Regions from separate parts of the Variovorax sp. LG9.2 genome, predicted to be linked through region 1. Evidence: riboswitches for the same ligand, from Rfam matches in the RefSeq annotation. Region 1 holds a riboswitch; the other holds the start of a gene.

Evidence for each region. A riboswitch is a leader RNA that binds a small molecule or an ion and turns the genes downstream of it on or off. The one in region 1 is predicted to bind glycine.
Region 2: linked by a shared signal. The riboswitch ahead of QN413_RS22060 (D-amino acid dehydrogenase) and the one ahead of gcvT (glycine cleavage system aminomethyltransferase GcvT) in region 1 are both predicted to bind glycine.

The regions. Positions count from the first base shown of each region.
Region 1 is NZ_JASJXB010000014.1:28,991-33,395, forward strand. Features, by position in the region: gene gcvP (aminomethyl-transferring glycine dehydrogenase) at 1-246, opposite strand, end outside; gene gcvH (glycine cleavage system protein GcvH) at 262-639, opposite strand; gene gcvT (glycine cleavage system aminomethyltransferase GcvT) at 664-1,872, opposite strand; glycine riboswitch at 1,887-2,014, opposite strand; glycine riboswitch at 2,031-2,117, opposite strand; gene QN413_RS15520 (TadE family protein) at 2,156-3,343, opposite strand; gene QN413_RS15525 (DUF192 domain-containing protein) at 3,340-3,705, opposite strand; gene QN413_RS15530 (type II secretion system F family protein) at 3,710-4,405, opposite strand, start outside.
Region 2 is NZ_JASJXB010000030.1:865-5,269, forward strand. Features, by position in the region: gene QN413_RS22045 (DUF3606 domain-containing protein) at 1-96, shown strand, start outside; gene QN413_RS22050 (cyclic nucleotide-binding domain-containing protein) at 132-743, opposite strand; gene pdeM (ligase-associated DNA damage response endonuclease PdeM) at 740-1,465, opposite strand; glycine riboswitch at 1,588-1,680, shown strand; glycine riboswitch at 1,693-1,801, shown strand; gene QN413_RS22060 (D-amino acid dehydrogenase) at 1,830-3,104, shown strand; gene QN413_RS22065 (hypothetical protein) at 3,091-3,642, opposite strand; gene QN413_RS22070 (ligase-associated DNA damage response DEXH box helicase) at 3,685-4,405, opposite strand, start outside.

The sequences.
Region 1 (4,405 bases):
GATCGCCTTGAGTTCGGCCAATGCGCCGGCTTCGCTGATCGGCGGCGGAAGATCCATCGGCTTGCTTCGACGGATCGATGGCGGCACGATGCCGTCGATCAGTTCCTTGCGCGTGGCCGAGCCGATGACGGGCAGCATGCGCGCCTCGTCGGCCGCTTCGATGCCGATGTGGCGCGCGATGAATTCATCTGCGTTTTCGAGTTCACGAAACGAAGGCAGGGAAGGCAAGGAGGGCAGTGCAGACATCGGCATGGTGCGTGATCAGGCTTCGCTGGAAAACTTGTCGTAGGTGGGTGCGTCCATCAGCGCATCGAGCTGCAGCGCATCGGCGAGCTTCACCCTGAAGAACCAGCCGGCGCCGAGCGGGTCGCTGTTGGCCAGCGATGGGTCGGCGCGCAAAGCCTCGTTCACTTCAGTGACCTCGCCCGACAGCGGCATGAAGACGTCGGCCGCGGCCTTGACCGACTCGACCACGCCGGCGACTTCGCCCTGCGCAAAGGTCTTGCCGACTTCAGGCAGGTCGACGAAGACGACATCGCCCAGTGCGTCCTGCGCGTGGACCGTGATGCCGACGGTGACCGAAGCGCCTGCCTCGGCGGCATCGACCCACTCGTGGTCTTTGGTGTATTTGACTGTCATCTGAAAACTCCTTGGGAAAAAAATTCAGCCTCTGAAATAGTGCGTCGGAACGAAAGGCAGCGTGGTCACTTCCATCGGGACCGGCTTGCCGCGCACGATCGCCTGAATGCGCGTACCGGGCTCGGCATAAGCCAACGCGACATAAGCCATCGCGATCGGCCGTTCGGCGGTCGGGCCAGGCAGGCCGCTGGTGACCTGGCCGATGGCCAGTCCGCCCTCGAACGATTCGAGCAGCGTGCCGTCGCGCACCGGGATGCGCTCCAGCGCGACCAGGCCGACGCGCTTGCGCTTGAGCGTCGCGTGATCGGTATGACCTGCGCCGCCGGTCGAGGCAGTGAGCTGTGCCAACACCTTGTCTGCGCCCGGAAAACCGCCTTCGCGCGTACCTCCGGCGCGTCGCACTTTCTGGATCGCCCAGTTGAGCGCGGCTTCGACGGGCGTCGTCGTGCTGTCGATGTCGCTGCCGTACAGGCACAGCCCGGCTTCGAGCCGCAGCGAGTTGCGCGCGCCCAGGCCGATGGGTTGGACTTCGGGTTGTGCCAGCAGCAGTCGCGCAAGCGCTTCGGCATCGCGCGCGGCCATCGAGATCTCGAAACCGTCTTCGCCGGTGTAGCCACTGCGCGTGACGAAGACCGGGATCTTTGGACCGTCGCCGTGGTTGATCAACACCGCACCGCCGGTCATGAAAACGAACTTTTCGATGCCTGGACACAGGCGCGCCATCGTGGCCGCAGCCTGCGGCCCCTGCAACGCGAGCAAAGCATGGTCGGGCAACGGCTGGACCTCGCATCGGCTGCCGATCTTGCGCTGGATGTGCGCCAGGTCGGCCACCTTGCAGGCGCCGTTCACGATGACGAAGATCGAGTCCTGTCCTTCGTTGAAGAACATCAGGTCGTCGAGGATGCCGCCTTCGTCGTTCAGCAGCAGGCCGTAGCGCTGCTTGCCCGGCGCGAGGCCGATGACGTCGACCGGCATCAGCGTTTCAAAAGCTGCCGCCGCATCGGGCCCGACCAGCCGCAGCTGGCCCATGTGTGAGATGTCGAACAGGCCCGCGGCGTTGCGCGTGTGCTTGTGTTCGGCGATCAGGCCAGCCGGGTATTGCACCGGCATCGAGTAGCCGGCGAACGGCACCATGCGGGCGCCGAGTTCGACGTGCAGGTCGTGGAGCGGGGTTTTCTGCAGCGCGTCGGCCATGGCGATTTCCAGCAACAAAAAGGGGCGGTCGAATGCCATGACGCAAGCCATGGGCCACCCCTGCTGTCCGCTTTACCTGAGAGATTCACCCCACGATCGGGGTTTGCTCCTTCGGTGGACCGGTGCATGTCGACATCTCAATCGAGTCGACGCGGGCCGGTCTCTCTCCAGCAAGGAAACGCCCGATTTCGCGGGCGCTGTGTCAGTCCTTTTGCCTGAGCGTTTGGAGGGTTCCTGCGCCTTCGGCGGTCCCGTCGTGCGGGGCGCTCTCCTGACCCGGGCCAGTGTAGTGGATGAACCGGCGGCAGATGTTTCTTTGTGCTCAGGGCCCGCCACCCGGGTTGGGTATGCCAGCAAGCGCACCCGTGACTGCACCACTCCATATGGCCGGACAAAACGCATTGGCCGTACCGACCTTGTCGCCCAGTGCATCCAGGCCGCTGCCCAGCAACTGGTTCGCCCACTCGGTGCTGTTGTTGCGCACGAAGGCAAACACATTGGTCATCGCATCGCCCGGTGCTTCCAGCACGTTGTTACCCAGATTGTTGTTCCACTGCGGATCCCATTGCAGATCGATGCTGCGATCGCTTTTAGGGCCGAAGGCATAGAACGGATGCCAGTAGATCGGCGACTCCATGCCGACGACGCCTTCGGCAGTCAGCGGAATCTTGCCTTGGTCGAGGTAGAACGCGTCCAGCTGAGTGAGCCGGAAGTCGCCTGCGGGTGCGGTGGCGCCATCGGGTGACAGCACCTTGAAGTAAGCCTCGGCGACGAACTGGTAGCCCTGCAACGCTTTCACGATCAGGCGATTCGCAATAGGGATACCGAGCCGATAACCGTAGTGCACGCGCAAGTGCAGCACGCTCGCTTCGCCCAGCGTCTCGTTCGAAATAGCGCCACGCAGTTCGCCGTCGGGCGGCGTCGGGTCGTTGATGCCGGCGCCGGTCGACAGCGCCTTCGCCTTGTAGTCGTAGGGCAAGGGCTTTCGGTAGCGCATCGTGTCGTTCGGGATCTGCACCACCCAGCGGTTCTCGCCGAAGTTCTCGACGAACGACCAGTCGATAAAGGCATGTTGCGTCGGGTTCAGGTACTCGATGCAAGCCGATTCGATCAGGTCCTTGTTGGTGTCGACCCAGCCTTTGACGAGACCGCCAGGGCTGGCTTCGCGCACATTGAGCGGCATCATTCCCTTGACCAGTCCTTGCCAGACGCTGCCGCGCGTCAGTACGTTGGTGGTGGTCTCCAGTGCCGCGCTGTTCACCGCGCCCCAGCCCGTCGCATTGGGCATGCGCATGATGAAGGGCAGTGGCATGCCGTTGTTGAGCGAGCCGGCCCGCGCGGCCTCGTGCGCTGCGTATTCCAGCGTCAGCCGCGTTCGGTAGATCAGGCCGAACTGCACGAGGCACATCACGAACAGGATGAGCACGGGCAGTGCGATCAGCGTCTCGGTCATCGAGATGCCGTGCTGGCGGCTTCGGCCGCTGGGCCGGTGGGCGGGTCGCGCGGTCATGCGGGTTCCTTTTCGGTTTGCCATCCGTGCAAGCTCGTACCGACGAAGAGTCCGAGTGCGCGCGCCTGGCCTGCCGCCAGTTCGAGCACGCTCGCAGCCTTCCGACACATCGCCATGCGCATCGGTGCGAGGCGCTCCGCGATGCGCACGATGCGGCCGGTGCGATCGACGAAGACGACGTCGATGTCATGCCGCATGCCGACGGTGTGGACCGAACTACAGCGCGTGATGAAGAGGCCCTCGCTGCCCTGCAACTCCGGCCGGCCGAGTAACCCGCGCGTGCGGTCCCAGCCGCTTTCGGCAATGCGCACCGGGCCGATCGGCTGCGCCGTCGACGTGGCAAAAAGGTGAACGGCACGCATGGATTCAGTTCGTCCGCGTCGACGCAAGGAACTCCATCACCAGCGGAAAAAAGATGATGATGAAAGTCACCGGAAAAATGAAGATGACCAGCGGCCCGATCATCTTCACCGGCGCTTCCATGGCCAGCTTCTCGGCATGCTGAAAACGCTCGGTGCGGCGCTGGTCCGAAATGGCCGAGAGCGTGTCGGCCAGGCTGGCGCCAAGCGATTCGGCCTGCGTCAGATTCGACACCAGGCTCTTGATGTGCCGGTTGTCGAGCCGGTCGGCCAGCGCATTGAGGGCGTCCATGCGGCTCGCGCCGGTGCGCATCTCGCGCATCATCCGGTCGAACTCTTCGCCCAACGCACCCTTCGGGCCTTTCTGCACGGCCTGCGCAATGGCGCCTGTGAGGCTCAGCCCGGCCTGGCAGCACAGCGTGATCATGTCGAGGTAGCCCGGGAGGGTGCGCAGGATGTCCTTGTCGCGGCGCTTGCGCCGGTCGCGCATCCACATGACCGGATAGAACCAGCCCAGCACGCAGCCCAGCAGCATGATCCACACCTTGGTGCCTGCCACCGCGTTGAGCATGCCCGCGGTCCACAGGCCGAGCCCGCCGACAATCAGCATCGAGACGATCTGCACCGCGATGAACTCTTCGGCGCGCAGCACGAACTCCAGCCCGGCCAGTTGCAGCTGGCGCTTGCGCTTGACCAGCATCGA
Region 2 (4,405 bases), on a different contig from region 1:
ACGCAGACCTTCAGCGTGACCGAAGCCAAGCTTAGGTCGGCCGTGGCTGCAGCCGGCGTCTCCACCGAGAAGGTACGGCACTATTTGGGCAAGTGATCGGGGCAAGCGAGCCGCCTGGCACCCGCAGCGAATCAAGCGCCCTCGGTTGGCCTCGTCGATGCCGCCACCGCCGCCACCGCCGCCACGGCCGGTACCAGCAACTTCATGTTGATCGAATGCGCCGCGTTCAGCTCCAGCTGAACCGCCCGCGTTACCTGCATCAGCAAACGCAAGCGCCGGTTGCTGTCACGCAGCCGGTCCGAAAGGCCTTTCGAGATGGCCAGTAGCAGGCGTGCTGCCACCGTGGGATGGCCGTCGATCAATGACATCAGAGCCTCGCGCGACAACGTCGCGAGCTTGAGGTCGGTCAACGCGGTGCAGGTGGCTGAACGCGGCGCGCCGTCGAGCAAGCCCATCTCGCCGATCAGGCTGCCCGGGCCGATCACCGACACCACGATCTCTTCACCGGTCACGCCGGTCCCGCTTTCGGCACGCACCTCGCCTTCGAGCACCAGCGCCATGTAGTCGGTGTCGTCGGCCTCGTCCTGTTCCATCAGGATCAAGCCGGCACGCACGAAAGCCGGCTCCATCGCATCGATGACGATGAGCGCGTCTTCGAGTTCGAGCTGGGCCAATGGCGCCGCGAGCATCAGCAGGCGTGCGGCGCGCTCGCGAAGATCGGGCTTCACCACGGAATTGTTCATTTGGCGAAACCTCGAGAAGTGATCGAAGCGTGGGCAACCTGCCCCGCCATGTTGGACAGGGTGGCCACGGGTAACGCCCACACCGCCGCACCGCCGACACCGTGAAAGCGTCGACCCGGTGCCGCCTCCACCAGCCAGCCGCCAGTGAACTCGCCGAACGCCGGCAGGATGGCCTGGCGCGCCTCGCTGACGAAGCACGGCATGCGCAAGCTGTCCCTACCGCGCCCGTACAGCTTGCACGCCGGATGCAGATGGCCCGCCAGAACGAAGTGCGTCGGGTGCGTTTGCGGATGGTGGCAGCAGGCGAACGGGCCGATGAGCCAGGGCTCGTCGACCACGTCGATGCGCAGCGACGCCGGCGGATCGCCCGCGCGGCGGTCGTGGTTGCCGCGCACCAGCGTCATGTCGATATCTGCATGACCGTCGCGCCAGACCTGCAGCGTGGTGAGCACGCTGCGCGCCTGCGCGGCATGCAGGAAGTCGCCGAGAAAAACGATGCGCCTAGGCGCGTGACGTTCAATCAGCGCGTCGAGTCGCGCGAGGTTTTCGAGCGTGGTGCCGCCCGGCACCGGCTGACCGAGCGCGCGGTACGTTGCGGCCTTGCCGAGATGCAAGTCGGCGACAAAGAGAACTTGCCCGGTGGGCCACCAGATGGCGCGCTCAGGAAGCAACTGCAGGGTTTCATCGGCCCATTGGACCTGGCAAGGAAGAGAAGGAGACACGAGCGGCGGGGTGATGACAGAGGCGATGGCAGCGGTGGAGGAAAGGCAGGAATCGGCGGAACGTCAAAAGGGAGTGCAGTGTCTCAAATTGTCAGCAATTTGTGACCACGCATGGTTAAACTCGTTGCACTGCAGGAGAGCGGGCGTTCGTCAGAACGGCCCACCGAAGGCGCAAACTCCCATGAACGCTCAGGTAAACCGCACGCCGGTTGTGTACTGCACCTTTTGAAAAGCCGTCTGGAGAGCCGTCACGCCAAGTGACGCACCGAAGGAGCAACTGCCGCAAGCCTCTCTTGCAGCACGAATCTCTCAGGTACCAAGGACAGGGGGAGCGGCCATTGAAATACTTTCAAAAGGTCCTCCCATGCGCGTGATCGTTCTCGGCGCCGGCTTGCTCGGCGTCACCTCTGCCTACTACCTCCAACAGCTCGGCCACGAAGTGACCGTGATCGACCGGCAAGCCACACCGGCCGCAGAAACCAGCTTCGCCAACGGCGGCCAGATCTCGGTCAGCCATGCCGAACCCTGGGCCAACCCGAGCGCACCGCTCAAGGTGCTGCAGTGGCTAGGCAAGGAAGATGCGCCACTGCTCTTTCGCATTCGTGCCGACATGCGCCAATGGCTATGGGGCCTGGAGTTCCTGCGCGAATGCACGCCGGCGCGCACGCGGCACAACATCGAGCAGATCGTTCGGCTCGGAACCTACAGCCGCAGCATGCTGCAGGCGCTGCGGCGCGACGCCGGCATCGCCTACGACGAGCGCACACAGGGCATCCTGCATTTCTACACCGACGAAAAAGAGTTCGACGGCGCGTTGAAGCCGAGCGAACAGATGCGCGCCCTCGGTTGCGAGCGTCTGGTGATCTCGGCCGACGAGGCCATCAGGATCGAGCCTGCGCTGGCGCATGTGCGGTCACGCCTGGCCGGCGCCACCTACACGGCCGAAGACGAATCGGGCGATGCCAACCGCTTCGCACGCGAACTGGTCAAGCTCTGCGAAGTGGCCGGCGTCAAGTTTCTGATGAGCCACACGGTGACCGCGATCCGCCAAGCCGGCGGCAAGATCGAACATGTCGAAGCGACCGATATCGAAGGCCGGTTCCAGAAGTTGCAGGCCGATTCGTATGTGCTGGCGATGGGCTCGCTCAGCCCGATCTACGCCAAACCGCTCGGCATACGACTGCCTATCTATCCGGCCAAAGGCTACTCGGTGACGATGCCGGTGAAAGACGCATCGAAGGCGCATCAGGTCTCGTTGACCGACGACGAATTCAAGCTCGTGTTCTCGCGCTACACCGCCGAAGACGGCCGCGGCGACCGCCTGCGCATCGCCGGCACCGCCGAACTCAACGGCTACGACCGCGACCTGAACCGCGTGCGTTGCGAAGCCATCGTGAAGCGCGTCGAAGACCTGTTCCCCGGCGCCGGCGATGCGACGCAAGCGCAGTTCTGGACCGGCTTGCGCCCGGCTACGCCGAGCAACGTGCCACTGATCGGCAAGACCAAGCTGCCGAACTTTTTCCTCAACACCGGCCACGGCACGCTGGGCTGGACGCATGCCTGCGGCTCCGGCAAATCGATCGCTCGCATCGTCAGCGGCCTGACGCCCGAAGTGGACTTCGCCTTCACGAAGGCGTGATCAGTCCCACCACACGGCCGTCGCCGATGAACGACTGACCGACCAGCATCCGGAAGCGGGTGTCTGCGGTGAACAGTGGCAGTGCCACGGCTGGCGCCAGGAACTCGACCTGCACTGCGCGCGACTGCCCGCGTCGCAGCACCGCCGCTCCTTGCGGCAGCAGCCAGCGCGCCGAGAAAGCCTGGTTGTCGACGACGAAGGCGCAGTGATGCTCGCCCTCGGCGATGGCCTTGTCTTCCACCGGCACGCTGGCCGGACGCAAGGTGATGTCGACCAGCGCCTGCGGCTTGAACGCACTGCCGGCAACGAAAGTCGGCGGCAGCGTACCGGCGACCGTGGTCTGCGGCTTGCGCTTGATCCTGCCGATGAGCCAGCCGACGATGTTGCCGACGATCGGCACCCAGATCAACATCATCAGAGTGCCGACGTTGCGCAGCGCACCCGGTTCGGCGTAATGCCGGATGAAGGCACCGACGACCGCGGCACCGAGCAGGATGGCGACGATGAGCTGGCGGCGGAACTGGATGGAGGGGGTCATGCGTGCGGCATTTTGTACCCCGACCGATGGGGACCATCGAGGCTAGAGCGGCGGCAATGGTCGCGACGGCTTGCGCTCGCGACGGGGTCGCTTCCGTGCGCTCTGGCCGTCGGCACTTTCGCCGCCGCTGTCGTTGCCGATCCCGCTGCCTTTGACCCTGGCCGGACGACGCTCGCTGCCGAACGCCAGCGTGCTCCTGACGCCCTCCACGCCGCCTACCGGCACCGCCCCACCCGCTGCCTTCTCCAGTTGCTCGACCATGCGCGCGATGCGGTCGGCCACGCTTTCGTTCGTGAGCTTTTCGCGGAAGCGCTCGATCATCAAAGGGAATGCGAACGGTGTCGGGCGCGCCAGCGTTTGCACGACCAGCTGCTGCGTGTTCAAGCGCGCGAGGCTCGCGCGCAAGCGGCCGATCTCCAGTTCCTGCGCGAGCAGTTCCTGCTCGGCCTGCAGCAGCAGCCGGTTCTGCGGATCGTATTTGCGGAACACCTCCCAGAACAGCGACGACGAGGCCTGCAGCTGCTTGTTGCTGCGCTTCTCGCCCGGATAGCCCTGGAAGATCAGTCCGGACACACGCGCGATTTCGCGAAATCGACGCTGTGCCAGCTCGCCCGCATTCAGGCTTTCGAGCACCTCGTGCAACAGCGTCGCCTCGTCCACCGGCGCCAGCACCTGTGGCAGCAGCGCCGGCCAGTCGACCTCAGTGGCGCAGAGCAGCTCGAAGCCGTAGTCGTTGACTGCAATCGAGAAGGTCCGCGGCGCC